Regions from separate parts of the Cytobacillus sp. QJM3NY_8 genome, predicted to be linked through region 3. Evidence: predicted binding sites of a transcription regulator. Region 3 holds the regulator's gene; each other region holds the start of a gene.

Region 1 (10,764 bases), 1.3 Mb from region 3:
ATCCTGTTTTTTTGTGAAGGTCATGAAGCCCAAAATGAGAACAGCGCTGAGAAAACAGTCGCCATGAAGGCTCCATGAAGCCGAAAAGTCGTGAAGCGAGAAGAAAACAGTCGCCATGAAAGCTTCATGAAGCCGAAAAGTCGTGGAGCGAGAAGAAAACGATCGCCATGAGGCAGTCATGAAGCCGAAAAAGAGAGCAGCGGTAAGAAAACGGTCGCCATGAGGCAGTCATGAAGCCGAAAATGGGGGCAGCGCTAAGAAAACAGTCACCATGAAGGCTCCATGAAGCCGAAAAGTCGTGAAGCGATAAGAAAATCGTTGCCATGAGGCAGTCATGAAGCCGAAAAAGTGATCAGCGCTGAGAAAACAGTCGCCATGAAGGCTCCATGAAGCCGAAAAGTCGTGAAGCGAGAAGAAAACAGTCGCCATGAAAGCTTCATGAAGCCGAAAAGTCGTGGAGCGAGAAGAAAACGATCGCCATGAGGCAGTCATGAAGCCGAAAAAGAGAGAGCGGTAAGAAAACGGTCGCCATGAGGCAGTCATGAAGCCGAAAATGGGAGCAGCGCCGAGAAAACTGTTGCCATGAATCTATAAGAATTTAAAACGGCACTCTAAAGAGAATCAGTTTATATGATGCAAATTTGAACTATCTGAGTTACCAGGTAAATCGATTCAGTTCATTCATTAATAATAGTATAATAAAATACATATATTTCTATATCTGGCTAACGGATGTTTTCATTGAGTCATACAGGGGGAAGATGATGACGAAGATTATGCAGATATCAGATGAACTAAAGGATTGGATTGTGGGTGCGCTAAAAAGTGATGTGAGTCCGATTGCGCTTGCGAACGCTTTGATTAAGAAGGGTTTCGATAACCGGTTTGCATATGAGACTTTATTTAAAATTGTTGGAAATGAAGCAATTAAGACGACAGAAGGGCAGCAGATTCGATATACTTATGAAGTCCCCGAAATAGGCAGGAAGGGGAATATCCTTCATACGAGTGATAAGGACGTAAAAGTGCTTTCCAGAAATGAAAAGCCATTTGTGCTCCATTTGGATCAGGTGCTCAGCTCAGAAGAATGTGATGAGCTTATCAGTCTTTCAAGGAGCCGGCTGCAGCCATCCCTGGTGGTGGATAGGGGTTCTGGAGAAGAACGGGCGGGTTCAGGAAGGACAAGCAAGAGCATGGCTTTCCGGCTTAAAGAAAATGAACTGGTCGAAAGAATCGAAACGAGGATTGCTGAATTGACCGGTTATCCTGCAGAAAATGGTGAAGGCCTTCAGATCTTAAACTATGGATTGGGTGAAGAATATAAGCCTCACTTTGATTTCTTTCCCCCCCACATGGCGGATGCCAGCAAAGGCGGACAGAGGGTTGGAACGTTCCTCATCTATTTGAATGATGTGGAGGATGGCGGTGAAACGGTCTTTTCTAAAGCTGGACTTTCATTTGTTCCCAAAAAGGGAGCGGCCATTTACTTCCATTATGGCAATGCTCAGGGTCAGCTGGACCGATTGTCAGTCCATAGCAGTGTGCCTGTAAGAAAGGGAGAAAAATGGGCTGCTACCAAATGGATTAGGGAAAGCAATATATATTGCCATTAGAGTTTTTAAAGAATAATCAGAAGGAAGTTTGATCAGGTGAAACTCATCAACAAACTATTCTCAAAGCAAAAAACGGCTTCGATTGAATTTTGTCAGCGGAATCTGGATGAATTTTTAAAAGAAGAGAGTTTGGCTGCATTTAATCAATTTCTGAGCCAGAAGAATATTAACTATAAAGAATACGAATGCCAGAGCAGATGCAAAGAATGCAGGCAATCACCTTATGCCCTGGTGGACGGGAAGCTGATTGCAGCGGAGAATTCGGATGAATTATTGATAAAATTGAAAGAAGAAGTAAAGAAATAAAAGGAATCGGAGCAATCCGATTCCTTTTTTCATACTCTTTTTTTTGATGTACATTGAGAATGTGAATGTGCAAATTAATCTAGTATTGATCCTGAAATAGCATCTCCCTATTCATATAAAAGAGAAGGAGGATTATTGCTCCTTCCCTGCACCAAGATCTTCTGCCAATTCCATAATCGCTTTATTGATTCTCCAGACGAAATAAAGGTGATGAATCAAATCACGCTGGGATTGCTGCCTTGCTGGTGCCAATCGTTCAATTTGTTCCCTTTCATTTTCAAGACTATACACAAGCATGCCGTCTCCGCTATCTTTAATCAAATCCATTAATGTCTCAATATTTAATTCAAGCTTTTCTTCAATCCTTATGAAAACATCGACCAGCTCATCGGGATAGTCGAATCCTTTTCGGTAGGAGGAAGCCACAAGGTGTCTTGCATAATAGTTGATGGCTGAAAATAGTGTAATCCATCTGTTAACGTCAGCATGGCGCGGGGATCCGGGTTTTTTTATCAGAGATTGTGCTTCAACGTTTATGGTTTTAAGTTTTTGATCCAATAAGAAGCCTTTGCCTGAAAGCTCCTTAACGTTCACATCTTCCCGGAAGCTTCTCACATACTCAGTGACATACGGTTTCAGTTCTTGTAAGTAGTCATTTAAGGTATCCGCCACTTTTTCCTTCGTTTTCTTTGGGAAAATAAATAAGGAAACTCCGAATGCAATGCCGGCACCGGCAATTGTATCGATTACCCTTGCACTGATAAGGGAAAATGTAATTCCTCCAAGTAAAAGGTCATACATAAAAGCAACCAGCATCGTTATAAACATGCTCATTAACGTATAGGAGACCTCAAACAAATAAAAGGCGAAAAAAACCGCTGCAAAAATCAGCGTTATTTCCAGGACGGAATGGCCGCTGACCACTCTTGCAAGTGTAAATCCAATTACTGCTCCAATAATTGTTCCAACCGACCGCTGAAAACCTTTCGTATAAATGCGCCCGATCGATTCGGTACCGAGCAAAACAATAAAAGCTGTTAAAAGAACCCAATAAGGCTGGTCAGGCGAAAGAATCTGGCCGGCAATGATGGAAATGATTGCAGCAGTCAATGCCTGAAAAGCTTTTTTGGTGGAAGGTTTGATGCCCTTATCTTCTTCAGATGGTTCATCTTCACTTTCGCCTTCAGCTGCCTCTTCAGATAATTTAATCTCATTGTCTTTCATTTTATGAAGTGCCTGCTGTATGGTTATGCCGCCCTCGATGACATGGTTCGCAATGGACTCGATCCGCCTGATCAGAAACAGCCATCCTGCAGGTTTGTCTTCCCGGCTGAACAAATCAATAATAAGCAGGCGGAGGGCCTGTACAGCAAGCTCTGCTTCACGCAGATTTTGTTCTTCATATTGTTGGGCAAGAACTTCAGCATCGCGAAGAGAACGGGTTACCCAAACCAGGAGTTTTCTCAGCTCATCAATTTCAAGGGCATTTGCTTTTTTTAAGCTTCTAATTGAGTCTGTCAGTGTTTCAATCAGCATACCTGCATCAAAAATATATAACCTCAGCTGAGTAGAGGTCAGCCCAGGCCATAATTTTTGAACATCTTCATCATTTATATACTCCGAAACCATGACAGCATAATCCCTGAGCTTCAGCACGTTTCTTCCCAATTCCTCCCGCTGCTGAGGAGTCATTTCCTTGGCTTGCATCCCCTCAATTAAGAGATTGAACGTAAAATTACTTTGGAAATGAAAGGAGCGAATGCTTCTTTTCAGGTTTTTCGCGGTGTCCTGAAAAAGGATGAAATTGAACAGGAAAGCATACGCGATCCCAATCCAAATGCCGAAGTAGAAGGATGGAAGCTGACTGCCTGATAGTTTTAAAATAGACGCGAAATAAAGTGTCATGAATGCAATCATGCATAGAGAAAAATACCGCACTCCAAAGCGGGTCAAATAAAAGCTTAAGAAGATTAACAGAACCATTGCAATATCGATAAAGACCGTGCTTTCCGCCAATAGGGAACCGATCGATACCCCTGCCATGGCTGAAAGTCCAAGCAGGCCAGTTGTGAGCATTTTACCTTTTTTGGAGTCATCCATGACAATCATGATGCCAAGCATGCCTGCCATTCCGGACACTATCGCCGGAGTGAGAGCGGCATCAGCACCAGCCAATTGCATGATGAACAAAGTCGTAAAGACTGAAGCCATTAAACTTAAAGTGGCCCGTCCTGCTTTTTGAAATCGGATAAGCCCGGGATCGGATGCCAGCAAACGTCCGAGCCACCGGTGTTTTATAGGAAACTGCTTCATTGTTTCACCAATCTTTTCAGAGAGTTAAAGATTATTTTACCACTCGTACTTTTATTATCCAAATGAACCAGCTTGAGATTTGGTGCTTTACAGGTTTAAAAACAGAACAAATGTTCTATAATAAGAATGGAGGGATTTACTATGCCGCTAAAAGACAGAGGGAAAATAAAATGGCAGCCAGCCCACTTCATGCCGGAACACCGGGCGATGCTAAGAAAATTGGAAACTGAACAAATGGCACAAGACAAGCCGCTTATAGATGAATATGAATTGGAGGACTATGAAAACAAAATTCACTATGCAATGGAATATGCCTTCTTTCTAATAGTAAAAGTCTGGCGGGAGGGATTATTCCACGAATATACAGGGAGGGTAAACAGGCTGGACGGCATCGGCAGAAAAATTTATCTGGAATTGGAAGATGGGTTTCTTGAGAAGGTCATGTTTGATGAAATAGCTTCGGTTGAAGTGAAAGAATAGTGCAGCGAGACATAATTTAATTTTTGCAGAAAAGTTAAAGCTTTACCATACCCATTATTTGCAATTTTTAGATATAATAGAAAGAAAGCGGTGATCGGAGGTACATATGAGCACGGACTTAGAAAAAGCGATTATACTTCGCAATCTCGGGAAATACAAAGATTCCAGCCTTCTGCTTGTGAAATTGGCTGAAGAGTATCCCTTAAACCCAGTGATTCATTATCATTGTGCCTGGAGTTTTGACGTTCTAGGGGAGGAATCGAAAGCTGTTTCTCATTATGAAAAAGCGATCGAACTTGGGCTGCCTGAATCTGATCTGCCAGGTGCCATTTTGGGTCTTGGGAGCACATACCGGACTCTTGGGGAATATGAAAAATCAAAGATGGTGTTCGAGAAAGGAATCTCCCAGTTTCCGGCTAATCGTGCAATCCAGGTGTTTTATTCCATGACGCTCCATAATTTAGGCCAGCACAGCGAGGCAATGGAGATGCTCCTAAAGTGTGTGGCCGAAACTTCTGATGACCCGGAAGTTTTGCAATATAAAAAAGCAATCACTTTTTATGCAGACAAACTTGATGAAATATTTGATAAAGATTAGAAAAAGGATTTCCCAAAATACATGATATGACGGCGGAGAATAATTCAAACATCTCTGATTTATTAGAGGTAATTTTAATGAATATGGTTAATTGCTATAATAGATGATCTTAAAAGGTCAGACGGCGGCCGTATCCTTTATCCATTCGATGAAAGAGACTGCTATCTTCAAAATGCAGTCTCTTATATATCTGCAGGTGCCAAAAGCGGAAAATGACCGTAGTTTCCTCCAATTTGATAAGTGGAAGAGTATGAAAAGAAGGTTTCCAAGGTTATTTCTCAACATGGCCGGAATTTTCTGTGTGCTTATGATAACAGCAGTACCCTTTGAATTAAAGAATAATTAATACGCTGCCATGATGTGCTTATTACAGATAAAGAATATAAATTTTTGCAAAACTAAAGTGTTTGCTATATTAGGAGAAGCCGATGGAAAAAATCACTTTTAATAATATCCATAAACCGGGACACACAGTACTGGAAAATGAACTTTTTATTCACAACCATAACCCTGACATGCTCCTTCAGTATGACAGCAACTTTATTGCTTTTAAAAGAATGCCTTCTGTTCAAGAGTTTGAGGAGGCACATCAATATTTAAGAACTTTTCATCAAAAATATGGCCAAAAGCATGAAAGATTTTATTTTCCTGATGACGAGGAGCTTACCGGAGAACTTCTGGCCAGCTTTGAGAAGGATGATGATTTTACGGTTGGTTATTTAGAGCTATTTGCGATTCATCCAGCTGATTTTCCTGAAGTTCAGGAAAAGGAAGAAATTACAGTCGAAAATGTTACGGATGAAACATGGAATGATTATCTGGAATTTCAGCATGAGCAGGATTCGGTTTACGGGATTAATTATGCCGAGAAAAAGAAAGATCAGCATTTAAGGAATTTTAACGATGAAAGGATTAAGCAGTTCATTGCATATTATAAAGGGAAAGCTGCCGGATCAGTAGATGTAATTATCAAGGAATACACAGCTGAAATTGATGGATTGATGGTCCATGAGGATTTTCAGAAAAAGGGCATCGGCAGGCGCCTGCAGAAATCGGTAATGGATCAGTTTAAGGATAAAACCATCATCCTTGTTGCAGATGGTGAAGATACTCCAAAGGAAATGTACCGCAGGCAAAATTATCAGTATATTGGAAAGCAGTATAACCTTTTAAAAATATACGAATGAAGAGAAGCCTGGTTCTATAGAGAGCCAGGTCTTTTTGTTTAAATAGAACACTGTTTTATAAAGGGGAGTTCATCCTGGTTTGATTTCATGGTGTAAAATCGGGATTTTGTCGAAAAACCTCGGGAAAAAATGAATAATACAATATTCTTAACGTAACAGTGTTATGTTACAATCATACCATCGGAAAGGAGACCTGGAATTGAGCGATGAATTAATTTCAAAAAAAGAAGTCCTTGATTTAACTGGAATTTCTTATGGGCAGCTTTATCGGTGGAAAAGGAAAAGCCTGATACCGGAGGATTGGTTTGTCAGAAAATCAACTTTTACAGGGCAGGAGACATTTTTCCCAAAGGAGAAAATTCTGGAGCGGGTCGATAAAATACAAAAGATGAAGGATAGCCTTTCACTGGATGAGCTGGCAGATTTGTTTTCCTTGAATGCTTCAAATCTGAAGCTGACAAAGGAAAGCCTGATTGCTAAAGGGATAGCTTCTGAACCGGTTATGAATATCTTTCTCGAGACACAGGAAGAGCTTAACGAATTCAATTACCATGAGATTTTGAAGCTTTATATCCTTTCCATCCTGCTTGAATCCGGAGATATCCATATCGAGGAAGGGAAAATGCTTCTTCAGTTATTGAGTGATCATCAAAGTATCCTGCAACAGCCAAAAGCTGTTATCTGCTTTATTCGCAAACTTGGAATGTCCAGCTGCCTGATTTCGGTAAACGGGGAACAAGTCCTGCTTGAAAAAGGAACAAAAGTGGCCGCCACTTTATCGTTAGAACATTGTGCAGAGGAATTAAAATCCAAATTGGTATAGGGGGAATTTTGCTGTGAATATGAAAACACTAGGGAACTTAATAATTAATGGAGTGGGATCGTCTAATGGAGGTTCATTTGAAAAGGTTGGATTAAATGGCAAGGGAACGGTAAACAGTGATATTGAGTGCAAGAGATTCCATTGTAACGGTACGGCCACTATCCATGGAAACGTAAAAACTGAAAAGGGAAAGATCAGTGGTGCTGCAAAGATCCATGGAGCTGTTAAAGCTGAATCCTTTGTTATCAATGGCTCTGCCGACATTTCTGAAGCTGTCAGCTGTCAAAACCTTGAAGTCGCCGGAAGATCCACTATCGGAGGCTCTGTAAAATGCGAAGTAATCGCTGTGAATGGGAAAGTAACTATTTAAGGGGACTGTGAAGCGGAGGTCTTCCGTGCTGAAGGGACATTTTCAGTAGATGGTTTACTGAACGCAGAAACGATCGATATTAAGCTTTTTGGAGACAGTAAAGCGAAAGAAATCGGCGGTAGAAAAATTAAAGTGACACAGCATAGAGAAACCCTATTAAAATTAATCAAATCCATCTTTCCCTTGAAACTGGAGGCGGATTTAATAGAAGGCGATGACATCGAACTCGAAGGCACAGCAGCTCTTGTCGTAAGAGGGAAAAATGTAAAAATCGGCAAAAATTGCGAGATCGGACTTGTGGAATACTCTGGTGTTTATGAATGTGCAGCAGAAGCGGAAGTTAAAGAACTTCGCAAAATCTGATAAAAGGAGAGAGGTGCAGGGAAGCAGTTTTTTACATTTTCTTTCGGATAGTCAAATTTTATTTACAGATAAAATGTTATAAGCTGTTTTTATGACTGGATAACAGAAATTATTTGCGCACATTGCAGAAATGAAAATGTTATCCTAATAACTAACTTCGAAAAGCATAGTGTACAAAATAAGAAAAATATACTGTAGAAAAATAAAAAATAATTTTAATAATGTAAGCGCTTTAAAGGGTTGAAGTTTTCAGAAGACTTTGATAAGATTTAAAAAACCGAAAAGGCTATGTGTAACTGGCGAGACGCGGATCACCGCGAGGGAGCACATAGTGTCGAAGCCGTTCGCCTGGGCAGAGGTAAGGGATTCTACCCTTGCCTCTTTCTGTTTTAAAATCTGACAAAGTTAGTTGAAAAGGGGAGAATCCAGTGAGTACCATGACTTTAGACAGAGTGAAGACGATTAAAACGCTGAATGCGATTGCGCCAAGCGGTCTTGAGGTGTTTAACAAGGATCAATTTACAATCGATAATGAAAGCGGCAATCCGGATGCGATTGTCCTTCGGAGCTTTAATATGCATTCAATGGAATTGGGCGATCGATTAAAAGCAATTGCCCGTGCAGGCGCGGGTGTGAATAATATCCCGGTTGAGAAATGCACTGAACAGGGCATTGTTGTTTTTAATACACCTGGTGCCAATGCGAATGCAGTAAAAGAAATGGTGCTTACTTCCTTAATGGCTTCATCCCGCAATCTCTTTGCCGGCATCTCCTGGACCAAAACGCTGAAAGATGAAGGAGACCAAATTCCTAAGCTTGTAGAAGCAGGGAAAAAGCAATTTGTCGGAAAAGAAATTAAGGGGAAAACTCTCGGTGTGATCGGATTGGGGGCAATCGGGGCCCTTGTGGCCAATGATGCACTTGAACTTGATATGGATGTCGTGGGCTTTGACCCATTCATTTCGGTTGACACTGCCTGGAACTTGTCCCGTAATGTTCAGCGCGCCATGACCATTGAGCAGGTGTTTGCAGAATCTGACTATATCACTGTACATGTTCCATTAACCGATGATACAAGGGAAATGTTCAATGAAGATACATTCAGCATGATGAAGAATGGTGTTCATATTCTGAATTTCTCACGCGGGGAGCTAGTGAATGAATCAGATATGGCAGCCGCCCTTGAAAGCGGAAAAGTGGGCAAGTATATTACAGATTTCCCAAATGAAAATATCCTGAAAATGAAAAACGCAGTGGCAATTCCGCACCTTGGCGCTTCAACAAAAGAATCTGAGGAAAACTGCGCTGTCATGGCAGCACGACAGGTGAAGCACTTCCTTGAAACAGGCAATGTCAAAAACTCAGTTAACTTCCCAAATGCTGCTCTTCCTTACACAGGCAAGCGGCGTGTCACTGCTTTTCATAAAAACATTCCTAATATGGTCGGCCAAATCACACTTGCTATTTCAAGCTACCAGCTGAATATTGCGGACATGGTGAACCGCAGCCGCGGTGAATATGCGTATACCATGATCGATATCGATAATAAAGTTAATGGTGATGTCATCCCTGGACTGCTTGAACAGATTAATCAAATTGAAGGCATTATCAAGTCACGAATTATATAAAAATACAGCCTCAATTCCGCAGGGATTGGGGCTTTTTTTAACTGCACGAAGGAATGAAATCAAAAAAGGTATATGACAAGTATAAAATCAGCTATCCTTAGAATAAACTGATAAAAAATATTAATCACCCGTATCTTTTTGTTCTCTTATTCCGTTATAGAAGCAGAGATGTATTAAAGGAGTGAACAGGTTTATGAAGCAAGGGAAAGTTCAGGCTGAATCAAGGGATTCCATAAAGCAGAAGGAAAGCTGTATTGCAGATATCTATCCTTCACTGCAGCGTTATAGCCGGTTTCTTGCACAGAACCGCTGGGACGGGGACGATCTGGCCCATGAGGCAATCATCCGCGCTTATAGAAGCTATTCGCCTGAGAAAATTAATCAGGCTCTTTTAAAGAAGATTGTCTATAATTGCTGGATTGACACTCTTAGAAACAGAAAGCGGGAAAAGCTTCAAGAGGCGCCGGAACGGGAAATGAAGGAGTTCAGCCCTGATGGCACAGAAGCAATCACCCATCTCCTCAATAGGCTGACATTAAAGCAGGCTGTAGTTTTCACGCTGAAGGAAGGGTTTCAATATCAAACAAAAGAGATTGCTGATATACTTCGGACCACTGAGTTTGCAGTGAAGTCCTCGCTGAACCGTGCACGGAAGCAGCTTCAGCACCCAGTGGAAGATGAGGCTGAGGATTCTTTTGCAAATGAGGAAGAAGAAAAGTTATTTCAGCTGCTGCAGCAATCAGTGGCAGCGGAAGACCCGTCCATCCTGATAAAAACCATACCTTTTCTGCGATCCCTTGAAAGTCATGCCCAGAAGCCTGTACTGCCTGTTCCATCTTCTTCTAATACTCTCTGTATGGCGGCATAGATCCGCAATGAACAGGAGGGATACAGGTGACAGCAATACCATATGTCATTGAGCAGTCCAGCAAGGGAGAACGTTCTTATGATATTTATTCACGGCTGTTGAAAGACAGGATTATAATGATAGGAGAAGAGATTAATGATGTGGTTGCCAATAGTGTGATTGCCCAGCTGCTATTTCTTGCAGCTGAATCTCCTGAAAAGGATATCTCCCTTTAT
Region 2 (10,764 bases), 990 kb from region 3:
ATAGCCTTCCCTGCGAACTTGAAGGCCTTGGCCGAGCTGGACGCGACCTAGATGGAATCCGCAAATGCATCATGCACTCTGTATACCAGGCGCAGGGACAGGGATGCAGCGCCGGCTTTATCGGTGTCGGCATCGGGGGAGACCGCTCTTCAGGCTATGACCTGGCGAAAGAGCAGCTGTTTCGTTCTGTAGATGATGTAAATCCTAATGAAGATCTCCGCAAACTCGAGGATTACGTGATGGAGAATGCAAATGAGTTAGGAATCGGAACAATGGGCTTCGGCGGGGAAACCACGCTTTTAGGCTGTAAAGTCGGTGTTATGAACCGTATTCCGGCAAGCTTCTTCGTATCTGTTGCCTATAATTGCTGGGCGTTCCGCCGCCTTGGCGCAGCAATCAGCATGGAAACAGGTGAAATTAATGAATGGATGTATCAGGAAGGCGAGCATATCGACTTTGGTGCTTCTGAAGCCGAACTTGAGACAGCGGCAGCAGCAGAAACAGCAGAGCAAACAAACATCGTATCATTGCAAGCACCGATCACTGAAGAACAGATTCGCAACCTTAAGGTTGGTGATGTGGTACAGATCAACGGCATGATGTACACGGGCCGCGATGCCATCCACCATCACCTGATGGACCATGATGCACCAGTTGATCTTAATGGGCAGGTCATTTACCACTGCGGCCCGGTCATGATGAAGGACGAAGACGGCAAGTGGCATGTAAAAGCCGCTGGACCGACTACAAGTATTCGTGAGGAGCCATATCAGGGAGATATCATGAAAAAGTTCGGCATCCGTGCTGTTATCGGTAAAGGCGGAATGGGGCCAAAAACATTGGAAGCACTTCAGGAACATGGCGGCGTTTACTTAAATGCAATCGGCGGTGCTGCACAATATTATGCTGACTGCATCAAGTCGGTTGAAGGCGTGGACCTCATGGAATTCGGTATTCCGGAAGCTATGTGGCACCTGAAGGTTGAAGGCTTTACTGCAGTTGTGACGATGGATTCCCACGGGAACAGTCTTCATAGGGATGTAGATAAATCTTCACTTGAGAAATTGGCTCAATTCAAAGAACGTGTATTCTAATAGATGAACGGGAGAGAGGCTGTTTGCGGCCTCTCTTTTTTGTGCATTTTTTTGCCAATGATCCCTGCGAATGTTTTTATTTCATTCACAAACACTAAGAAAAAAATATTGGAGGAGCTCAGATGAAAAAATTAAGTATCTTCCTGAGTGTTTTTATTTTGTTTTTTTCCGGAACAGCTTATGCGAATTATGGCAATTCGCCGGTTCACTGGGGATTCAAAAAAGCAAAAAATGAGGTGCCGGCCGAAGCAGGAAAGCCGCTCGACTCACTGCTTGAAAGACATGGCTCCTATTATAAAGGCGATACAAGCAAAAAAGACATTTATTTAACATTTGATAATGGATATGAAAACGGCTATACAGGGAAAATTTTGGATGTTCTGAAAAAGGAAAATGTTCCTGCTGCCTTTTTTGTAACAGGACATTATTTAAAAAGCGCACCTGATCTTGTAAAGAGGATGGCGGATGAAGGGCATATCATAGGCAATCACTCCTGGCATCATCCTGATATGACAAGAGTGAGCGATGAGAAATTTATTAAAGAACTTGAAATGGTCCGTGCTGAAAACGAAAAGCTTACAGGTGTTAAGCATATGGCATATTTGCGGCCGCCTCGAGGCATTTTCAGCGAACGCACTTTGGCTTTGGCTAAAAAGGAAGGCTATACGCATGTATTCTGGTCACTGGCCTTTGTCGACTGGAACACAGACCGGCAGAAAGGCTGGCAGTATTCTTACGACAATATTATGCGTCAGATCCATCCAGGCTGTATCCTTCTCTTGCACACTGTTTCAAAGGACAATGCCGATGCTCTCCAAAAGGCCATACAGGATTTGAAAAAACGCGGGTACACCTTTAAGAGCCTTGATGATCTGACATGGCAACAGGCAATTGGGGAGCGGATGCTGTACTGATATATGTTTGGCCGATAAATCGGCCAAATCTTGGATTTATCGGCAAAATGTCCAGCTTTCGATAAAAAATTTGGATGGGCACAACAAAGTGATATTGGCCGTAAAACTTAAGATTAGGCCTGTAAATTATGTGCTTTGGCCGGTATTTTTTTAAAGATGGCCGGTAAATGCCCAATTTCGGCCGGTAACACTGCAGAAATTTATAAATTGCATGAAATAGACCCAACTTTTCAGGGTCTATTTTGTATATAGTCCAACAAGTTTAGTAAAATAACGGCAAAAAATGCTATAATCGGGGAAAATGATAAAGGACGGATTCTTCTTGGAAAAGATACAAGTAGAAGGACCTTATAATTTTGATCTGGTACTGGACAGGCTTTTGAATGACCCTCTTAATCAGGTTGATATAGAAAATCGGTCTGTGAAAGTGCCTATGCTGCTCAGCCATCATCCGATTGTGGCAGAAGTAAAAGCAATCGGTACAACTGATAAGCCGGAATTTTTAATAACCGGAACTGATGGCGCTTTTAAAGAAAAAGCAGCAGAGCGTTTATCGGAAATTTTTCAATGGCATCTGCCTCTTGAGAGGATTCACGAACATTTTCAAAACACAGAATTACAGCCAATTTTCGATGCTCATTATGGTACTCCAATTGTTCTTGATTTTGATCCGTATAGCTGTATATTAAAATGCATTATTCACCAGCAGCTTAATCTTGCTTTCGCACACACGTTAACAGAACGGTTTGTAAAAGCATTTGGATTCGAAAAGGATGGAGTGTGGTTTTATCCGCTTCCCGAAAAAGTTGCAGAACTGAAAGTGGATGAATTAAGAGAGCTGCAGTTCAGTAGACGAAAGGCTGAGTATGTAATTGGCATCGCAAAAGAAACGGCCTCGGGAAATTTAAACTTTGACGAGCTTAAAAACCTTTCAGATGAAGAAATTTATGATAAACTTATCAAATTGCGCGGTGTCGGACCCTGGACTGTTCAAAACTTCTTGATGTTCGGGCTGGGCCGGCCAAATCTTTTTCCAGCTGCAGACATTGGCATCCAGAATGCCTTAAAAAAACTATATAAATTAGAAGCGAAACCGACTCTTGAGGAAATGGAGACATTCTCGAAGAGCTGGGATCCTTATTTGAGCTATGCTTCTCTTTATTTGTGGAGGAGTATCGAGTAATTTGGAGTGATGAAGCACCATGAAACAAGAACAAACAGCTAAATTAAAACTAAAGCAAACATTTCCGCTGACAATCAAAAGGCTTGGCATCAATGGGGAAGGTGTCGGTTATTTTAAAAGGCAAGTCGTATTTGTTCCAGGAGCACTGCCTGGCGAGGAAATCACAGCAGAAGCAACAAAGGTAAACCCAAAGTTTGCTGAGGCCAAAATAAAAAAAATCCGTAAAAAATCGGAATTCCGTGTTCAGCCGCCATGCCCGGTATATCATGAGTGTGGAGGCTGCCAGCTGCAGCATCTCCGGTATGATCAGCAGCTGAAGGAGAAACGGGATATCATTATTCAAGCTTTAGAACGCCATACTAAGCTGAATCCCGAGAAGCTGGATATCAAAGAAACCATTGGAATGGAAGATCCGTGGAGCTACAGAAATAAAAGCCAGTTCCAGGTTGGCCAAAAAGACGGGAAGGTGCTTGCCGGATTATATGGCATGAATTCGCACCGCCTGATTAATATTGAGCACTGTGCGGTGCAGCATCCGCAAACAACAAAGGCGACTGAAGCAGTGAAACGGATTCTCCAGGATTTGAGAATCCCAATCTATAATGAAAGAAGCCGAAAAGGTATAGTAAGAACAATCGTTGCCAGGGTGGGAATCCAGACAGGAGAGCTTCAGATTGTACTGATCACAACTCAAAAAGAGCTTCCAAAGAAAGAGATCATAATAGAAAAAATCAAAAGCGAGCTTCCTGAAGTAAAATCAATCATACAAAATGTGAATGGTGAAAAAACCTCCCTTATTTTTGGACAGGAAACCATGAATCTGGACGGAAGCGACTTTATCCAGGAAACACTCGGAGATTTGCAGTTTGAACTATCTGCACGGACATTTTTCCAGCTGAACCCTGAACAAACCGTTAAGCTTTATAATGAAGTCAAAAGAGCAGCGGCTTTAACCGGCAAGGAAAAAGTAGCTGACGCATACTGCGGCGTCGGAACGATTGGATTATGGGTAGCAGATCAGGCAGCGGAAATCCGCGGCATGGATATCATCAGGGAATCCATTGAGGATGCAAAGAAAAATGCTGACCGCCATGGAATTAAACATGCCCAATATGTTGTCGGCAAAGCAGAGGAATGGCTTCCTAAATGGACAAAAGATGGATGGCGTCCGGATGTTATTATCGTCGATCCGCCAAGAACAGGACTTGATCATCAGCTGTTAAAGACTATTTTAAAAGTCCAGCCCAAGAAAGTGGTTTATGTCTCATGTAACCCATCTACATTGGCAAAGGATATTTCGGTCCTGAGCCCCAAATATAAAGTAAATGGCATACAGCCTGTGGATATGTTCCCGCAGACCGCACACGTGGAGAGTGTGACACAACTTGTTTTAAACGTGTAACCCAAACATAAGCTTTTGCTGATCCACCCTGATTTCGTAAAAAATATTTTTGCGGTTTCGGGGTCTTTTTTCTGTTAATCCCTGCTGTTTTTTAGAATGTTTTATCAAAGCTTTATTTTTTACTCAGCCAGTGGAATACTGTTTAATGGGATGGATGTCAGCAGGAGATATTTTAGCTGTACAAAAATTGTGCAGTTAAAATTTACATTATTTAATCAGTTTGATAAAAAGTGCTTAAGCATGGTATAAGTGTAAAAGAAGCAAGGATATTCTGCTTTTTAATTTTGGGATTAAAAGTTGGTTTCCCATATTGAGAGGATTTGAATTTTACTATGATAGATAATTTTTGGCGTGAGTTACCGCGGCCATTTTTTATACTGGCACCAATGGAAGAGGTGACGGATGTTGTTTTTCGCCATGTGGTGAGTGAAGCAGCCAGACCTGATGTGTTTTTTACTGAGTTTACAAACTCAGATAGTTATTGTCACCCCGAGGGGATTAATAGTGTGCGTGGGCGTTTGACTTTCACAGAGGATGAACAGCCAATTGTAGCCCATATATGGGGGGATAAACCTGAATACTTCCGGCAAATGAGTATTGGGATGGCGGAACTGGGCTTTAAGGGATTGGATATCAATATGGGCTGTCCTGTACCCAATGTAGCACAGCACGGGAAGGGAAGCGGCCTGATCCGCCGCCCGGAAGTGGCAGCTGAATTGATCCAGGCAGCCAAAGCAGGAGGTTTGCCGGTAAGTGTAAAGACAAGGCTTGGCTTCACGGAAGTAGACGAATGGAAGGTCTGGCTGAAACACATTTTGGAGCAGGACATTGCTAATCTTTCCATTCATCTGCGTACAAGGGACGAAATGAGCAAAGTGCCTGCGCATTGGGAGCTGATCCCGGAGATTAAGAAACTTCGCGACCAGGTGGCACCAGATACCCTTTTGACGATCAATGGAGATATTCCTGACCGTCAGAAGGGCTTGGAGCTGGCCGAGAAATACGGTATTGATGGAGTTATGATTGGGCGCGGCATATTCCATAATCCATTTGCCTTTGAAACGGAGAAGAAAGATCATAGCAGTGAGGAATTGCTGGACCTTTTAAGATTGCATATGGATCTCCATGATCAATATTCGCATTTAGAGCTGCGGCCGTTCACGGCTCTTCACCGTTTTTTCAAGATCTATGTCAAAGGATTTCCAAGGGCAAGTGCACTAAGAAATCAATTAATGAACACTAGGTCTACAGATGAAGTGCGCGAATTGCTTGATGCGTTTGTGTCAAAGAATCTTGAAAATAATAACTGAATTCTAAATGGGGATGGGCAAGCGGTCCATCCTCCTTTTTTTAATGGGGATGAGGATGAAAGCTTTTTTATTATGCACATTCATGGTATTTTCTTTTGCAATGATAACAGGCTGTCAATCAGCTGAAACAATGGTCCTGCTGGATGAGGAAGTCAGAGAAATCAAAGTTTCAAAATCGGAGGGTTTAGGCGGAATTAATGATGAAGAAAGTTTTATTTCTTTCAAGGATAGAAAATCGATCGCTGTATTTGAAAAGGCAATAACATCTGCTGTAAAACAGTCAGGGAATGCAGATATTAGTAAACCTAAGTATGATATAGCAGTAGAATATAAAGGAGAACTTCCTTCTCACGGCATTCATTTGTGGCTTGGAGAAGACAATGAAAAAAGCGTCTTCATGTATATTACAGATGAATCTGTTTACCTAACTTCTCCAGAAATGACGATAAAACTAAGAAGCCTAATTCTCTCCAAATAACAGCAGCCCAGCCATTTCACCTGTGTGTGGAATTAAATTCCATATGGTTAATTCACTTGGAAAAGGGGTATTGATCAGTAATCCAAAAGGAGGTGGCCAAGAATGGAAGTAGAAGTTTTATGTAATGTTGAGAACTGCAAGTATTGGGCTGAAGGTGATAAGTGCGTTGCCGACTCTATTTATGTGATTGGCCAAAATGGCCGAGAAGCTGATGATGTAGAGGAAACAGCCTGTAAAACCTTTGAGCATCGTGAATAAGATTGGGTAGGCCTGACTGCTGGAGAATTTTAACGATCCCGGCCGTCAGGTTTTTTTACATACAAAAAGAGAAGATTATTAAGACCGCTATGTTTCTCCGGAAAGGGTATAATAAATGAAAATGACACTAAATCCATGCAGACAGGAAGGAGATAGAATGACGACTATTAATGAAACCGGATGGAATTTTGATAATAGCTATTCACGGCTGCCGCAGACATTCTTTTCAAAAGTAAAGCCAAATCCTGTACAATCACCTGAGCTGGTGATCCTTAACGAGCCACTGGCGAAATTTTTGGGACTAAACATTGATGCATTGACAAGCGAAACTGGCATTGAGGTGCTTTCTGGCTCTCGAGTTCCAAAAGACGCTGACCCTCTTGCTCAGGCTTATGCAGGGCATCAGTTTGGACACTTTAATATGCTTGGAGATGGCCGGGCCATGCTGATCGGCGAGCAGGTAACTCCTGAGGATAAACGGGTGGACATTCAGCTGAAGGGCTCCGGCAGAACTCCGTTTTCACGCGGCGGAGATGGGCGGGCGGCTCTAGGCCCGATGCTCCGGGAATTCATTATCAGCGAAGCCATGTATGCTCTGGGAATTCCCACTACCCGCAGTCTGGCAGTTGTAACAACAGGTGAAGCGATTATCCGGGAAACTGAGCTTCCAGGTGCTGTACTGACAAGAGTGGCTGATAGCCATATACGGGTGGGCACTTTTCAATATGCGGCAAATTGGAGGCCGGTTGATGAGCTTAAAACACTGGCAGATTACACGATTCAGCGCCACTACCCAGAAATTAAAGGCGATGAAAATCCTTACAAGACACTCTTGCAGAAAGTGATCAAACGTCAGGCTGCACTCATTGCGAAATGGCAGCTAACAGGTTTTATCCATGGAGTCATGAACACCGACAATATGACAATTAGCGGAGAAACCATCGATTATGGTCCGTGCGCCTTTATGGATAAGTATGACTTGGCAACCGTATTTAGTTCCATTGACAGAGAAGGCCGGTATGCTTATGGAAATCAGCCTTATATAGGCGGATGGAATCTGGCAAGGTTTGCTGAAACCCTCTTGCCCCTGCTGCATAAAAATGAGGAAGATGCTGTAAATATAGCCCAGGATGCAATTTCGGAATACAATAAAATTTATCAAAGCCATTGGCTTGCAGGGATGAGGGCAAAACTCGGATTTTTTAATGAAGAAGCACAAGATGAAGCCCTATTTACCAGCCTTCTAAAGATGATGCAGAAGTCTGGAGCAGATTATACAAACACCTTCCGTTTATTAACATTAGACAAGCCTGAGGAAACTTCGATATTTGATGATCAAGAATTTGCAAACTGGCATGGACAATGGCAGGAAAGGCTGAACAGGCAGAAGGAATCGAAAGAAGCAGTGAATGAATTAATGAGGAAGAGCAACCCATCCGTCATCCCCCGGAATCACAGAGTTGAAGAAGCTCTTGAAGCAGCTGTTACCAAAGGGGATTACAGCGTGATGAAAAAGCTTCTTGCAGCACTGAAGGATCCTTATGCCTATACAATAGAACAGGAAGAATACTGCAAGCTGCCAGAGCCATCCGGCATGCCATATCGAACATTTTGCGGAACTTAATATAAAGAAATGAACAATTTAGAGCGTTAGCTGTAATTTTGCAAAGCCTGGCCCCATTAGTGGGGCAGGCATTTTTTATTTAAGCAGTTAGTGCTTTATTGTTGACTTCAGGAAATCACGGTGTTATTTTTAAGACAGAACATACATTCGATTTGGTGATAATCCTGAATATACATCTTGAAGAAATCATATCAAAAAGTATCTTAACACCTGCCAAAGGTGCAATTGACAACTTTACTCATTCATTGAACCCCTATGCGGGCTGTGCCTTTGGCTGCAAATATTGCTACGTTAGGGAGCTTCCTGTTTCCATTTTTCGTGAAGAGGAATGGGGTGCGTGGATTGATATAAAATCAAATGCGGCCGAACTTTTGGAGAAAGAATTGGCTAAAGCTAAAAAGAGGGGAAAAGTTGCTTTATTTATGTCCTCTTCCACAGACCCTTACCAGCCGATTGAATATGCCTCAAAACTGACAAGAAGTTTATTGGAAGTTATGCTTAAAAATCAGCCTGACTTTTTACATGTACAAACCCGTTCTCCTATGGTGAAGCGGGATATTGATTTATTTCAGCAATTCGGAGATAGTATCAGAATTTCCATGACAATCGAGACAGACAAAGAAGAAGTCAGAAAGGCATTTGCACCAGCGGCCCCTCCCATCCCGGCAAGAATGGCTGCACTAAAAGACATAAAAGATGCAGGAATTATAACTCAAGCAACAATAGCCCCGTTACTGCCTTGTTCAAGAGAATTTCCTGCAAAACTTAAGTCTATTGCAAATCGAGTTACAATTGACGATTTTTGGATGGGGGATGGAAGCGGCGGACGCAGGACTGAGAGACTTGGAATCCGCAAGATTTTTGATGAGCTTGGTTTGGAGAAATGGTATAATCCATCTGCATATAAAGTGGTTCTTAAAATGCTGGACCGGGAATTTCAAGATGCACCCATTCAATTAGGTGTATCCAAGGCTGGCTTCAGCCCTGATGGCAAATAGCTGACTATAAAATATATGAGGTATTTTTATGGATCTGTTAAGTTCACAATATGTAAGAGGTATTAGCCTTAAAAGAGAAGAAATTCCTTCCTTCAATCAGTATCCCTTCAACCTTCCCAGCTTGAAAACCATGGATGAGGTGCCTTTCCACCCGAAAGTAACCTTTCTGATTGGAGAGAATGGAATGGGAAAGTCGACACTGCTCGAGGCAGTAGCGGTTGCACTAGGATTTAATGCAGAAGGCGGATCTTTCAATTTTAACTTTTCAACCTTCGATTCGCATTCTGTGCTGGGAGATTATCTCAAGGTGATAAAAGGCATAGATAGGCCGTCTGATGGTTTTTTTCTAAGGGCAGAGAGTTTCTATAATGTCGCTTCTAATATTGAGGAAATGGATCGGGAAGGTGGCGCACCAAAAGTAATCGACTCCTTTGGAGGCCGTTCTTTACATGAGCAATCTCATGGAGAAGCGTTTTTCTCTACGTTTCTTCACCGGTTTCGCGGCAATGGGATTTACATCCTGGACGAGCCGGAGGCAGCACTTTCTCCTTTGCGGCAAATGTCCATGCTGACAAGAATTCATGATTTGGTCAGGGAACACTCACAATTTATTATTGCCACACATTCTCCGATCATTATGGCCTATCCGGAGGCAGCGATATATGAATTCAGCGAGGAAGGCATTTCAGAAAAGAAGCTGGAGGAAACGAATCATTACCGCATCATGAAACAATTCTTTGATGATAAGAAAAGGATGCTTCATCATTTGCTGGATGAATAATAAAAATGGAGGCTTCAGGCCTCCATTTTTGTCTATGTATCTTATTCACTTTCGTGGCTGAACATCCAGTTTATACCAAATTTATCTGTTAACTGGCCAAAGCTCTTGCTCCAGAAAGTTTCCTGCAGCTCCATTGTTACTGTGCCGCCTGCCTGCAGATTGTTAAAATACTTTCTCAGCTTATCCAGGTCATTAATGACAACTGCGAGATTAATGTTATTTCCTACTGTAAATGGCATACCGGGAAAAGTATCTGAAAACATAACATTACTGCCGCATATGTTAAGGCTTGAATGCATGACCAAATTCTTTGCTTCCTCTGGAAGAGGATATTCAGGATTTTGCGGTGATTCACCAAAAGTTGAAATCTCAGGCATTTCCAGTTCAAAAGCCTTTACATAAAATTCAATTGCTTCGCGTGTATTTCCCTCGAAATTAAGATAGGCATTAACAGCCATTCCTTTCACTCCTTCCTAATACAATTCCATTATAGACAAAATATTCTAAATTTAATGTAGTTCAAAAGTCAAAAAGTGAAAATCAGAACAATTTTTATAATTCCTGAAGTGCTTGATCTACATTATTGAAGCCTCTTCGGTCAATGCTATCAGGTTCATCCGATTCAATTGTCCACTCAGTTTTTGCAGGAGTTAATCCTCCATTTTCATCTTTAATGAATGGACTATGTACGTGATAAGTTTTCCCTGCCTTTTTCACCGTGT
Region 3 (10,764 bases):
TCCGTATCCCGGCTTCACGCGGTGTAAGCACACGTGTTGAAGTTCGCAGCGTTGACCCTGCTGCTAACCCATATCTTGCTATGGCTGTACTTCTAAAAGCTGGTCTTGACGGAATCAAGAACAAATTGACTCCACCGGCACCTGTAGACCGCAACATCTATGTAATGAACAAGCAGGAACGTGAAGAAGAAGGCATCAAGGATCTTCCGGCTACATTGGCTGCTGCCCTTGATGAGCTTAAGAAGGATGAAGTCATCGTATCCGCACTAGGCGACCATATCTTCGAACACTTCATTGAAGCGAAAGAAATTGAGTGGGATATGTTCCGTACGCAAGTGCATCCATGGGAGCGCGAGCAGTACCTGAGCATGTATTAAAAAATAAACCCCTTGACACCATTGGTGTTGAGGGGTCTTTGTTTTCGGGTAAATTATTTAAAAAATTACCACAAGAACCTTAGTTCATAGTAAGAAAAAAAATACAACAATCAAGCCTATCGATGTAATTCCGTAACCTTTTTTAATTCTATAATCGGTTCCAGGAATCTTAGTTATTAAGTAATAAATTGGAATTACAAGTAATATGGGAAGAAAAACCCTTGCATTAGCTGAGAGGTTTTCAAATCTTGAAATTATCGTACCAATAATCAAAAGAGGAATAAAAGTTAGCAAATAGGCAAGTGACACTCTTATCACACCTTTTTCTGAATTATACCAAATTTCCAAAATTAAGGGCATCAATTATTAAAGTAACATGGATTCCTAAAATGATGTAAAAAGAAACCAAATTTATACCTTCCCAAAAATAATCGTAAATTTCAGGCAACATTATGAGTAGTTTTATAACAGTGTGGAATGGAAGAAGCTACGAGTAGTAATCAAGAAGCGTGATAACTATGAATGCCAGGAATGTAAACGGAAGGGGCGCTTAAGCATTGAAACAAATGAATACAGTGAGAGTGGTAAGGGCAGGAAGATCCAGTTGCTTGTTCACCATATCAAGGAGCTCGAGCTTCATCCAGACTTAGCGTTTGGTGAAGATAACATGGATACTGTTTGTGTCGATTGCCATAACAAATAACATGGCCCAGACTTCAAAAATATGAAGCTAAACAAATGGCAGCATGATGAAAAGTGGAGTATCGATTTTTTTAATTATGTAAACAAATAGTATTAAATAGTTCTAATGAAAGGTGACTTAAATGAATCTTGAAAGATGGATTATAATGGGGGTATTAATACTAAGTATCATGTGTCTCAAGCTACTAGTACCGGGAGACAAGGTTAGAGAAGCGTGGGTTATCTTTTTATTTCTGCAGGTCATTACATGGCCAGCCGGTTTAATAGCAGTAGAAATGGGTTGGATTGAATATCCGATTCAATTGTACCCTAAGGCAAATTTATATAATAGGACTAGTTTTTCCTTTGAGTTCTTCCTATTCCCGGTAGTCGCCATTATTTTTAGTTTGTATTTTCCAAGGAACAAAAAAGGGTTTGGCTCACTATTGTATTATGTTTTCTTTGCTGGATTTTTTACCTTCTTAGAGGCTGTATTAGAATCTAAAACCAAACTGGTTGAGTACCATGAATGGAAATGGTATTGGACACTAGTAACAGTAATGATTGCTCTATATATAAATGATAAATTTTATCGATGGTTTTCTAAAAGATTAATTTTGGTGGACTTAAAATGACCAGAGAAGTCCTGATTTTAGTATGTTCGTGGATTTTATCATTGTACTTGTTGTTAAGATATATCCCAACCAAAAGTAAAAGGTTAGCTTGGATAACCTTTATATTTGTTCAATCAATAGCATGGATACTTGAATATATACAATTGGTATTTGGATTAGTTGAGTTTCCGTATAGAGAATTTAATAAAGCGACAAATATGAGCTTTTCATTGCATTATATAGTTTATCCTACAATTGCCGTGTTTTTTATACTTTTTTATCCAAAAGAAAAAGGGACAAGAAGAACATTTTTGTACTACTTACTATTTTCAATGGGGATAACAACTTACTCCTATCTTCTCGAAAAATTTAGTTCATTGTATCACTATATTCACTGGAACTGGTTCTTTGGATTAATTACCAACATGATTCTTCTTTATGTTGTAAAGATATATATATTTTGGTTTAAAAAAGGTCTGGTGTAACGAGTTGAAATATCTAGGTTCCCCCCCCCCGAGAAATATTAAGAGTAAGGATTCTGTGTTAGACGACTAATTTAACCAAGGCAGGGGGCGTAAATTAAGAATAAGAATTAAGAGCTCAGGCGATAAAGGCGTGGCAACAAATCATTTACTTAAAATAAACGCCAGTACAGTGCCCCATATGAAAATCACTAAATAGAATAACCTTTGCAATAGACCGGCGTGCATAGGGATGAAAATTATTAACATATTGAGTGTGACTATGACTAGTAATGTAACTAAACAGTATTGAGTCCAGCGTTTTCCAATTTCTAAAGATTTTGCGTATAGCCAAAGACCGGGCAAAACAGTTATCATGTCAAGTTGAGCTGCTATTGAATGCCAAAATAGATTTATATCTGCTGGTATAAAGCCAGACACAATATTCCCTAAAGCTAAGATAAGAATAAATATTGTTGCTAGCCGGTTTAGTCCTGTCTTCTCAAGGGTTTGTGAAAGATATAAAACACCAAATGAAAAAGTTAATCCGTTTATAATAAACAATACATTCATCCAAAAATAGTAAGGAGAACAAATCTCATGAGGTGCAATTGAATAGGTGTATTCCCCGCAAGAAGTAACGCCAAGGTCGCTCATTGCATGATTAAAAAAACTGTACGGAGCTGTAGAGGTCAAAATGAAGAATGGTTCAATTAGAAAATACAAGCAAGTAGCGAACCAACTTAAAATACCGAGTCTTTTTGATATGTTCAGACGACTCATCCTTTTCAAAAGTGTTATACGTGAATTATATATCCAAAAAATGTAAAAAGGGATAGTCTTGGAGACTATATTTGAATAGGGCTAGAGGCTGATAAAGGTATTTTAAAAAACACAAGCTGAATCAGTTAATTAGGAGGTAAAGGCGCCGGATAAGAATAAAAGATATTTAATTTGAAATATTAAGCATTAGACGCGAAGCAAGGAATGTAAAAGGCGGGTGAATCATGACATTCCAAGAAGGATTGAATCAACTAGATAAGGCTAATAAGATCATTACCGATGCAAACAAATTGATTACCGATGTTAATTTAAACACTTTCTTATTTACTCTAAGTTGGTGGGTAGCCTTAGCGATGTTACTTGTCCCATGGATTTTATGGGCATTTTTTCGGGAAAAAGAGAGTTCTGCCCGTTTGTTATTTGCAGCTTTTATAACGATGATAATCTCTACAACCATTGATGGATTAGGTGTTGACTTTGGTAAATGGGCCTATCCGATAAAGGTTATCCCAATACCAACGATCAGCTACTCATTTCGATATGGAACTGTTCCAGTAGCTATAATGTTATTAATTCAATTCAAACCAAATATTAATCCAGTAGTAAAGGCTGTATTGTTCGGTGGGTTTGGTGCTTTTGTAGGAATGCCTATCATGGCAATGCTGCACTTATATAAAAAAATCGATTGGGCCTTTACTTATTCCTTTTTTATCTTAGTTTCACTATACTTAATTGCCCATTGGTTTAGCAGAAGGAGCAGTTTTGAACAAATAGTTAAAGAGTAAAAAAAGCAGGATTTCGCCCGGCAATGGTCTGTATATATGTCTTGATCGCAAGTGCATCCCTGGGAGCAAGAACAGTACAAGTGCACTTATTAAGAAAATCCGAAATCCCCTGTTTGCTTGAGCAGGGGGGTTTTATAAAAATCAAATACAAAAACCCCGTTTCTAAGTGAACGAGGTTTTAACTAATTTGTATTTCCCTGCATCTCTATTCTTTATGTCTGATCTTTAGGAAATCGAGACATGTCAGCAGTGCATCTCCTCCAAATCCTGCAATCACCGCAAGGAGCACTACCTTTAAGGCAGAGTCAGGATCTGAAGATACGACCAAAAAAACAGCCGCTAAAGCCCCCATGATTACTTCTTCAAAGACCCCCAGATAGATGAATTTTTTTGTCCTTCTGGGTTTGACCATTTTGCCTTCTTTCCGAATATGTCCAACGACACCGACCAGCCCACCAATCAACAAAGCGAAGGTAATGTTCAAAAACATTTTTTCTTCACACTCCTAAAGTCGAGATTTTGGACAAGCGACCTTAGGTTGATTCTCGGTGTATTACCATTATATAGAAAGTGGCTATAAAATAATATGCATAAAAATACCGAATTTTCTGAATAATAAAATAGTCATACATGACTGTAACTTAGTACCAACAGAAAAGGTATCAGTTACTTTCGTATGATTTCGCTAATAGCATCAGGTAATAGGAACTGATAACCTTCTTAAAATTGGAAAAAATAAAAAGCAGGCAGTGGCTGCCTGCTTTTTATTATTCTATTAATGCATATGGCGGTATACACCTATAACTTTGCCAAGGATGGAAACATTTCGAAGGATGATAGGTTCCATTGTAGAGTTTTCCGGCTGAAGCCGGATATAGTCTTTTTCTTTAAAGAATCTTTTGACAGTTGCTTCATCTTCCTCTGTCATGGCAACCACGATATCTCCATTATTAGCAGTGCTCTGCTGTTTGACGATGACATAGTCGCCATCAAGGATTCCGGCTTCAATCATACTTTCACCCATGATTTCAAGCATGAATACATGCTCATCAGCTGGTGCCATTTTTTCTGGAAGCGGGAAGTATTCTTCAACATTTTCAATGGCTGTTATCGGCTGCCCTGCAGTTACTTTACCGACGATCGGAACATTGACTGCACTGACCTTATGGATGTGAGAAGACTCGTCCAGATCTAAAATTTCAATGGCGCGCGGTTTAGTAGGATCCCTGCGGATCAGCCCTTTGCTTTCAAGACGGGCGAGATGGCCGTGAACTGTTGAGCTTGAAGCCAGGCCGACTGCTTCCCCGATTTCCCTTACAGAAGGCGGATAGCCTCTCAATTTAACTTCCTCTTTAATAAACTCTAATATATCTTGCTGCCTTTTTGATAATTTCACCATCTTTACGCACCTCGTATGTTTTTGTTGTCTCAATTATAGCATCAATTACCATATGATACAAACATAAGTTCGAATTTTTATTGACACAAAACAAATGTTCGGTCTATAATAAAAACATCAAATACGAACATACATTCTTTTAGAGGTGGTATATCATGCTGAAAAAATTGTGGAAATCATATTCTTATGCTATTATTCTCTTCGTTTTAAGCCTGGCAGCATCGTTTATTATGCTCATTCAGATAGAGACACCTGATACGGAAAAGTTTGTGAAAGTCACTGTTGCAGAAGGTGACTCTTTATGGGAAATTGCTGAGAGTTTTTCGGCTGAACATTCGCTGTCTACAGATCAATTTATTAATTGGGTCGAACAAAATAATGAGATAGCGGCAGGCAGGATTTTTCCGGGCGATGAAATTGTTATTCCAGTAAAAGCACTGGATGACGAGCCTTATAAAGAGCTTGCCAGTTCAGACCTTTACGAATAAGGAGAAGTTATGAAAGCAATTATTTACTGCAGGGTTAGTACAACAAAGGATACTCAGGAAACGTCCCTTTCAAGACAGGAAGAAGAGCTGGTGAATCTGGCGAAAAAGCATGATTTTGAAGTAGTCAAGGTGATACGCGAACAGGCCAGTGGATATGACCTTGAAAGAGACGGTATATTGGAGCTTTTAGACTTAATTAAAGAAAAGGATATCAAGGTTGTCCTCATTCAGGATGAAACCAGGCTGGGGCGGGGTAATGCAAAGATAGCGATACTCCATTGCATCCTAAAGGAAGAAGTTCAGCTGTACAGCATTTCGAATAACGGCCAGCTCGAGCTTTCGGAATCAGATTCGATGGTGCTGAACATTGTGGGGATGGTAGAAGAATATCAGAGGAAGCTTCATAACATCAAAATTAGACGCGGCATGCAGCGGGCTGTTGATAAAGGATACCGCCCCGAGAAGAACTTAAGCAATCAGGGAGCAAATGGCGGCAGGGAAAGAATAGAGGTACCGATAGAGGAAATTGCCCGGCTAAGGAAAAACGAGTTAACATTTGCAGAGATTGCTGCAACACTCAGGGGCTTTGGCTATAATATCTCAAAAGCAACAGTCCATAGAAGGTATAAAGAGTATATGGAATCACTTGCTGAATAGAGCACTTTTCTTGTCAAAAGTGTTCTTTTTTAGTATGATGGCAGTTGAGTTTCAGATTGTTCCATATCTGAAGCTATTGTATAATAAAAACTTCTATTAGAACATCCAAAGGTAAACTTTTGATATAAAGGAGCTTTAATATATGCTGCCAAAACAAAAACTTGCCCGAATTAATGAACTGGCAAAGAAGGCAAAGGAATCAGGTTTAACAGAAGCAGAAGCAAAAGAACAGACTTCTCTCCGCAAAGAGTATTTGGAGACTTTTCGCTCTGGCATGCTGAACACGCTTAAAGGTGTTACAATCGTTGACCCGAAAGGAAATGACGTAACTCCGAAAAAACTAAAAGAATTCCAAAATAAAAACCGCCTTCACTAATATTATAATTGCAAGGGATACACAATGCTGTATTCCTTCTTTTAATAGAAAGCGGAGATGACTTCTATTACCGGCTATCTCCGCTTTTTTTACATACGCCGGGTCTTTTTGTGTCAATATAGTAACAAACCGGCTTTTTTGTCCTTTTCCTGACCCTATTGGTTGTGAAAAAAAAGGACACCCGATAATATTAAAAGAGTAAAGAATTACTACTCGAAAGGATGTATTGAATGTTTAATCACACAGATGAACTATCCATCAGTTCCATTCGTACTTTATCAATCGACGCCATTGAAAAGGCGAATTCCGGCCATCCGGGGATGCCGATGGGTGCAGCGCCAATGGCTTATACGCTTTGGACACGCTTCATGAACCATAACCCGAAAAATCCTGAATGGTTCAACCGTGACCGTTTCGTCCTTTCTGCAGGACATGGCTCCATGCTTTTATACAGCCTTCTTCATCTTTCTGGCTATGATGTTTCCATGAATGACATTAAAGAGTTCAGACAGTGGGGAAGCAAGACGCCAGGTCACCCTGAATATGGCCATACTCCAGGTGTTGACGCAACAACAGGCCCATTAGGACAAGGTATTGCAATGGCTGTTGGTATGGCAATGGCTGAACGCCACCTGGCTGCAACATACAACAAAGACAACTTCAATGTTGTTGACCACTATACATACAGCATCTGCGGTGACGGAGACCTTATGGAAGGCGTTTCGGCTGAAGCTGCTTCCCTTGCTGGCCACTTAAAGCTTGGAAGACTGGTTGTTCTATATGATTCAAATGATATCTCACTTGATGGTGACCTTGATAAGTCTTTCTCTGAAAGTGTTGAACAGCGATTCAAGTCATACGGCTGGCAGTATATCCGCGTAGAAGACGGCAATGATCTTCACGAAATTGCAAAAGCAATTGAGGAAGCGAAGCAGGATGAAAACCGACCAACAATGATTGAGGTTAAAACAGTCATTGGCTACGGTTCTCCAAACAAATCAGGTAAATCTGATGTTCACGGTGCGCCACTGGGTGCTGATGAATTGAAATTAACGAAAGAAGCCTATAAGTGGACTTTCGAAGAAGATTTCCATGTTCCTCAGGAAGTATATGATCACTTCAAGCAGCAGGTTGTAGAAAGCGGCTCTAAGAAGCAGCAGGAATGGGAAGACCTTTTTGCACAGTATAAAGAAGCGCATCCTGAGTTAGGAAAACAGCTGGAGCAGGCAATCAATGGCGAGCTTTCAGAAGGCTGGGATAAAGACATCCCTGTTTATGAAGAAGGAAAGAGCCTTGCAAGCCGTGCATCTTCCGGAGAAGTGCTAAATGCAATCGCACAAAACCTGCCTTCTTTCTTTGGCGGTTCTGCAGACCTTGCAGGCTCCAACAAAACAATGATTAAAGGTACAGGCGACTTTACAGCTGAGTCATTTGACGGCCGCAACATCTGGTTTGGTGTACGTGAATTTGCAATGGGTGCTGCACTTAATGGTATGGCCCTTCACGGCGGATTAAAAGTATTCGGCGGAACATTCTTCGTGTTCTCTGATTACCTGCGCCCGGCAATCCGTCTGGCTGCACTTATGAACCTGCCTGTTACGTATGTATTCACACATGACAGTATCGCTGTAGGTGAAGACGGACCTACACATGAGCCTGTAGAACAGCTTGCTGCATTGCGTGCAATGCCAAACCTATCTGTTGTCCGCCCTGCTGACGGAAATGAAACAGCAGCTGCATGGAAAACAGCAATTGAATCAACAAACAAGCCAACTGCATTAGTATTGACCCGTCAAAACCTTCCTACATTAAAAGGAACGGATTCAGCGGCATACGAAGGCGTACAAAAAGGTGCTTATGTTGTTTCACCAGCTTCCAACAGCAACGCGGATGTATTATTGCTTGCTGCAGGATCTGAGGTTAGCCTGGCTGTTGAAGCACAAAAAGCGCTTGAAGGCGAAGGCATCCATGCATCTGTAGTGAGCATGCCTGCTTGGGACCGGTTCGAAGCTCAATCAAAAGAGTACAAAGAAAGCGTAATTCCTAAGACAGTCAAGAAGCGTCTTGCCATTGAAATGGGATCTTCACTTGGATGGCACCGCTATGCAGGAGACGAAGGCGATGTTCTTGCAATCGATACCTTCGGCGCATCTGCACCAGGTGAGAAGATCATGGAAGAATACGGATTCACAGTTGAAAACGTTGTGGCACGCGTAAAAGCATTGCTGCAGGGATAATATTTACCGGAAAGGGAGAGCTGAGAGGCTCTTCCTTTTTTGTGAGATAGGTTTATATTTAAAAAAACAGGATTATATTTCAGTAAAACCGGGAAAATGACGAAGTAAATATTTTGAGCAGCTATTATAGCAGTTCTCCCAGCAAGAATCCTCATAATTAACTGAATTCTTCGTTTTCGACAAAATTAGTGAAAGTTTTTAACATCTTCAGACACATTCCTTATTTTTGGTTGCTTATAATTGAAAGAAATGGATTGTCCCGGAAGGAGGGGCCAGATGAGAGCTTATCAATTGTATTTAATAGAAGATGAATTTGCGGCCCATTATTTTGGCAGAGAGCGAATGTTTTTTCAGTTGTTTGAAGAGTATGAGCATTCGTCAGGTGAAATGAAGTCTATTCTATCGAAGCAAATTGATTTTGTGACTAAGCCAATCCCGGGTTTGAAAGTGCATCAATACATCCATCAGCAGCTGCAGCGAAAAAAGGACTTTATAATAGAAAAAAGTGCATACTATATAGAGATGAGCAAAAGAAGCAGGGCGAAGCTTGAAGTATTTGAACGGAGCCTGGTTTTAGAAGCGGCCGGCAGCTATGAGGCAGAGACGGTATTTTTCGAAGTACTGCGAAAAAGCGAGTCCTCCTTCCTGGCTGTTGACCTCAAGCATAAGCGCTATGGGTGGCTAAAACCGATAAAAGAGAGAAAATTCGTCTAAAATATGAGAAAAAATGAAGCAAATATTGTATAATAACCTTTGGTCTAGTACACTGTATGATAGACAACATGAAGGAGGAAGTTAGTATGGGTATGTACATTCTAGTTGGTGTACTGGCGCTTCTTGCCGGTGTAGCACTAGGATTTTTCATTGCTCGAAAATATATGATGAGCTACCTGGAGAAAAATCCGCCAATTAATGAACAAATGCTTAAAATGATGATGATGCAAATGGGCATGAAGCCATCTCAGAAGAAGATCAACCAAATGATGAATGCCATGAACAAGCAGACTGGCAAGTAATCAGGGACAAGCATCCCATCTGAAACCACTTTTCTGTTACAATACAAGGAAGGTGGTTTTTTTATATCCAAAATGAAACCTTCTTTGAAACAGAGCGTATTTATACTATGACAAATCATGAAAGGAACGAGCAAATGAAAAAAGTAATTCTTATAGGGCTCCTTACCGTTTCCATGTTATTAAGCGGCTGTTCCGTTCTGGGAGAAGTGAATAATTCCATTGACTATGTTAATGAAGCGACTGAGCATATCAATACATTAAGCGACTTTGCTGAAGAGGCGCCGCAAATGATTCAGGAGGCGGCAGCGGATCCGGCATTAAAGCAGGAACTTGAAGACAGATTGACGACACTTAAGCAGGAAGTTGAAGAGTTTATCGCCCTTCAGGATATCCCGACGCTGGCAGAGGGTGTTCATCAGGAGCTGGTTACACAGAATGAAGCGCTTCTGGCTGAGATCAATAAAGTATTGGAGAACGGCAGCCTAGCATTGGATCAGCTGGAGAACTCAGAGCTATTCACTACCATTAATGAAGCAACAAGCCTGATCAACCGAATAGAAGCATTAGGGCAATAAAGCATCCAAAGGGGTGCTTTTTTCTTGCGAGAAAAAATCTTCCTTATTTTCTTAATATTTGATAAACTATTTAAGCTATTATGTTTCGAATTTCGGAGGATGGGGTATGAAGGTTTTTTTTGATTTGATGTGGTTTTTTAAGCAGGAGAAAAAGGCTTATGTAAACGGGATTATTCTGCTGTTATTTGTGGCAATGCTTCAGCTGGTTCCGCCAAAGGTGGTCGGCATTGTGGTCGACTCGATTAAAAATGGCGAGCTGACTGCAAAAGCCTTATTAATGTGGATAGGAATACTTGCTGTTACAGCCCTCATGAT

What was found. Region 3 encodes LexA, which represses DNA repair genes until DNA is damaged. Its sites were predicted from a motif close to CGAACATATGTTCG; they were not measured.
Region 1: the regulator LexA is predicted to act here: its motif matches at 4,336-4,349, upstream of AC0VZ9_RS17435 (YolD-like family protein).
Region 2: the regulator LexA is predicted to act here: its motif matches at 8,400-8,413, upstream of AC0VZ9_RS05875 (SPL family radical SAM protein).

What each region holds. Positions count from the first base shown of each region.
Region 1 covers NZ_CM149681.1:3,389,363-3,400,126, reverse strand. Annotated here, with positions in the region: gene AC0VZ9_RS17450 (2OG-Fe(II) oxygenase) at 762-1,613, shown strand; gene AC0VZ9_RS17445 (DUF1450 domain-containing protein) at 1,650-1,919, shown strand; gene AC0VZ9_RS17440 (FUSC family protein) at 2,052-4,232, opposite strand; gene AC0VZ9_RS17435 (YolD-like family protein) at 4,374-4,712, shown strand; gene AC0VZ9_RS17430 (tetratricopeptide repeat protein) at 4,819-5,310, shown strand; gene AC0VZ9_RS17425 (GNAT family N-acetyltransferase) at 5,739-6,497, shown strand; gene AC0VZ9_RS17420 (YhbD family protein) at 6,697-7,320, shown strand; gene AC0VZ9_RS17415 (hypothetical protein) at 7,334-7,690, shown strand; gene AC0VZ9_RS17410 (hypothetical protein) at 7,823-8,053, shown strand; ZMP/ZTP riboswitch at 8,336-8,414, shown strand; gene AC0VZ9_RS17405 (phosphoglycerate dehydrogenase) at 8,482-9,681, shown strand; gene AC0VZ9_RS17400 (sigma-70 family RNA polymerase sigma factor) at 9,875-10,549, shown strand; gene clpP (ATP-dependent Clp endopeptidase proteolytic subunit ClpP) at 10,576-10,764, shown strand, end outside.
Region 2 covers NZ_CM149681.1:1,100,768-1,111,531, forward strand. Annotated here, with positions in the region: gene AC0VZ9_RS05835 (fumarate hydratase) at 1-1,094, shown strand, start outside; gene pdaA (delta-lactam-biosynthetic de-N-acetylase) at 1,217-2,008, shown strand; gene AC0VZ9_RS05845 (DNA-3-methyladenine glycosylase family protein) at 2,310-3,191, shown strand; gene rlmD (23S rRNA (uracil(1939)-C(5))-methyltransferase RlmD) at 3,211-4,593, shown strand; gene AC0VZ9_RS05855 (tRNA dihydrouridine synthase) at 4,926-5,903, shown strand; gene AC0VZ9_RS05860 (YhfM domain-containing protein) at 5,959-6,381, shown strand; gene AC0VZ9_RS05865 (DUF1540 domain-containing protein) at 6,484-6,639, shown strand; gene AC0VZ9_RS05870 (protein adenylyltransferase SelO) at 6,797-8,263, shown strand; gene AC0VZ9_RS05875 (SPL family radical SAM protein) at 8,419-9,261, shown strand; gene AC0VZ9_RS05880 (AAA family ATPase) at 9,290-10,042, shown strand; gene AC0VZ9_RS05885 (VOC family protein) at 10,084-10,500, opposite strand; gene AC0VZ9_RS05890 (DUF5634 family protein) at 10,595-10,764, opposite strand, start outside.
Region 3 covers NZ_CM149681.1:2,086,240-2,097,003, forward strand. Annotated here, with positions in the region: gene glnA (type I glutamate--ammonia ligase) at 1-377, shown strand, start outside; gene AC0VZ9_RS10865 (HNH endonuclease) at 850-1,080, shown strand; gene AC0VZ9_RS10870 (CBO0543 family protein) at 1,202-1,693, shown strand; gene AC0VZ9_RS10875 (CBO0543 family protein) at 1,690-2,157, shown strand; gene AC0VZ9_RS10880 (DUF998 domain-containing protein) at 2,299-2,916, opposite strand; gene AC0VZ9_RS10885 (CBO0543 family protein) at 3,141-3,701, shown strand; gene AC0VZ9_RS10890 (DUF4257 domain-containing protein) at 3,907-4,191, opposite strand; gene lexA (transcriptional repressor LexA) at 4,477-5,100, opposite strand; gene yneA (cell division suppressor protein YneA) at 5,256-5,588, shown strand; gene AC0VZ9_RS10905 (YneB family resolvase-like protein) at 5,598-6,245, shown strand; gene AC0VZ9_RS10910 (DUF896 domain-containing protein) at 6,388-6,621, shown strand; gene tkt (transketolase) at 6,852-8,858, shown strand; gene sirA (sporulation inhibitor of replication protein SirA) at 9,135-9,572, shown strand; gene AC0VZ9_RS10925 (YneF family protein) at 9,659-9,874, shown strand; gene AC0VZ9_RS10930 (DUF6376 family protein) at 10,009-10,449, shown strand; gene AC0VZ9_RS10935 (ABC transporter transmembrane domain-containing protein) at 10,556-10,764, shown strand, end outside.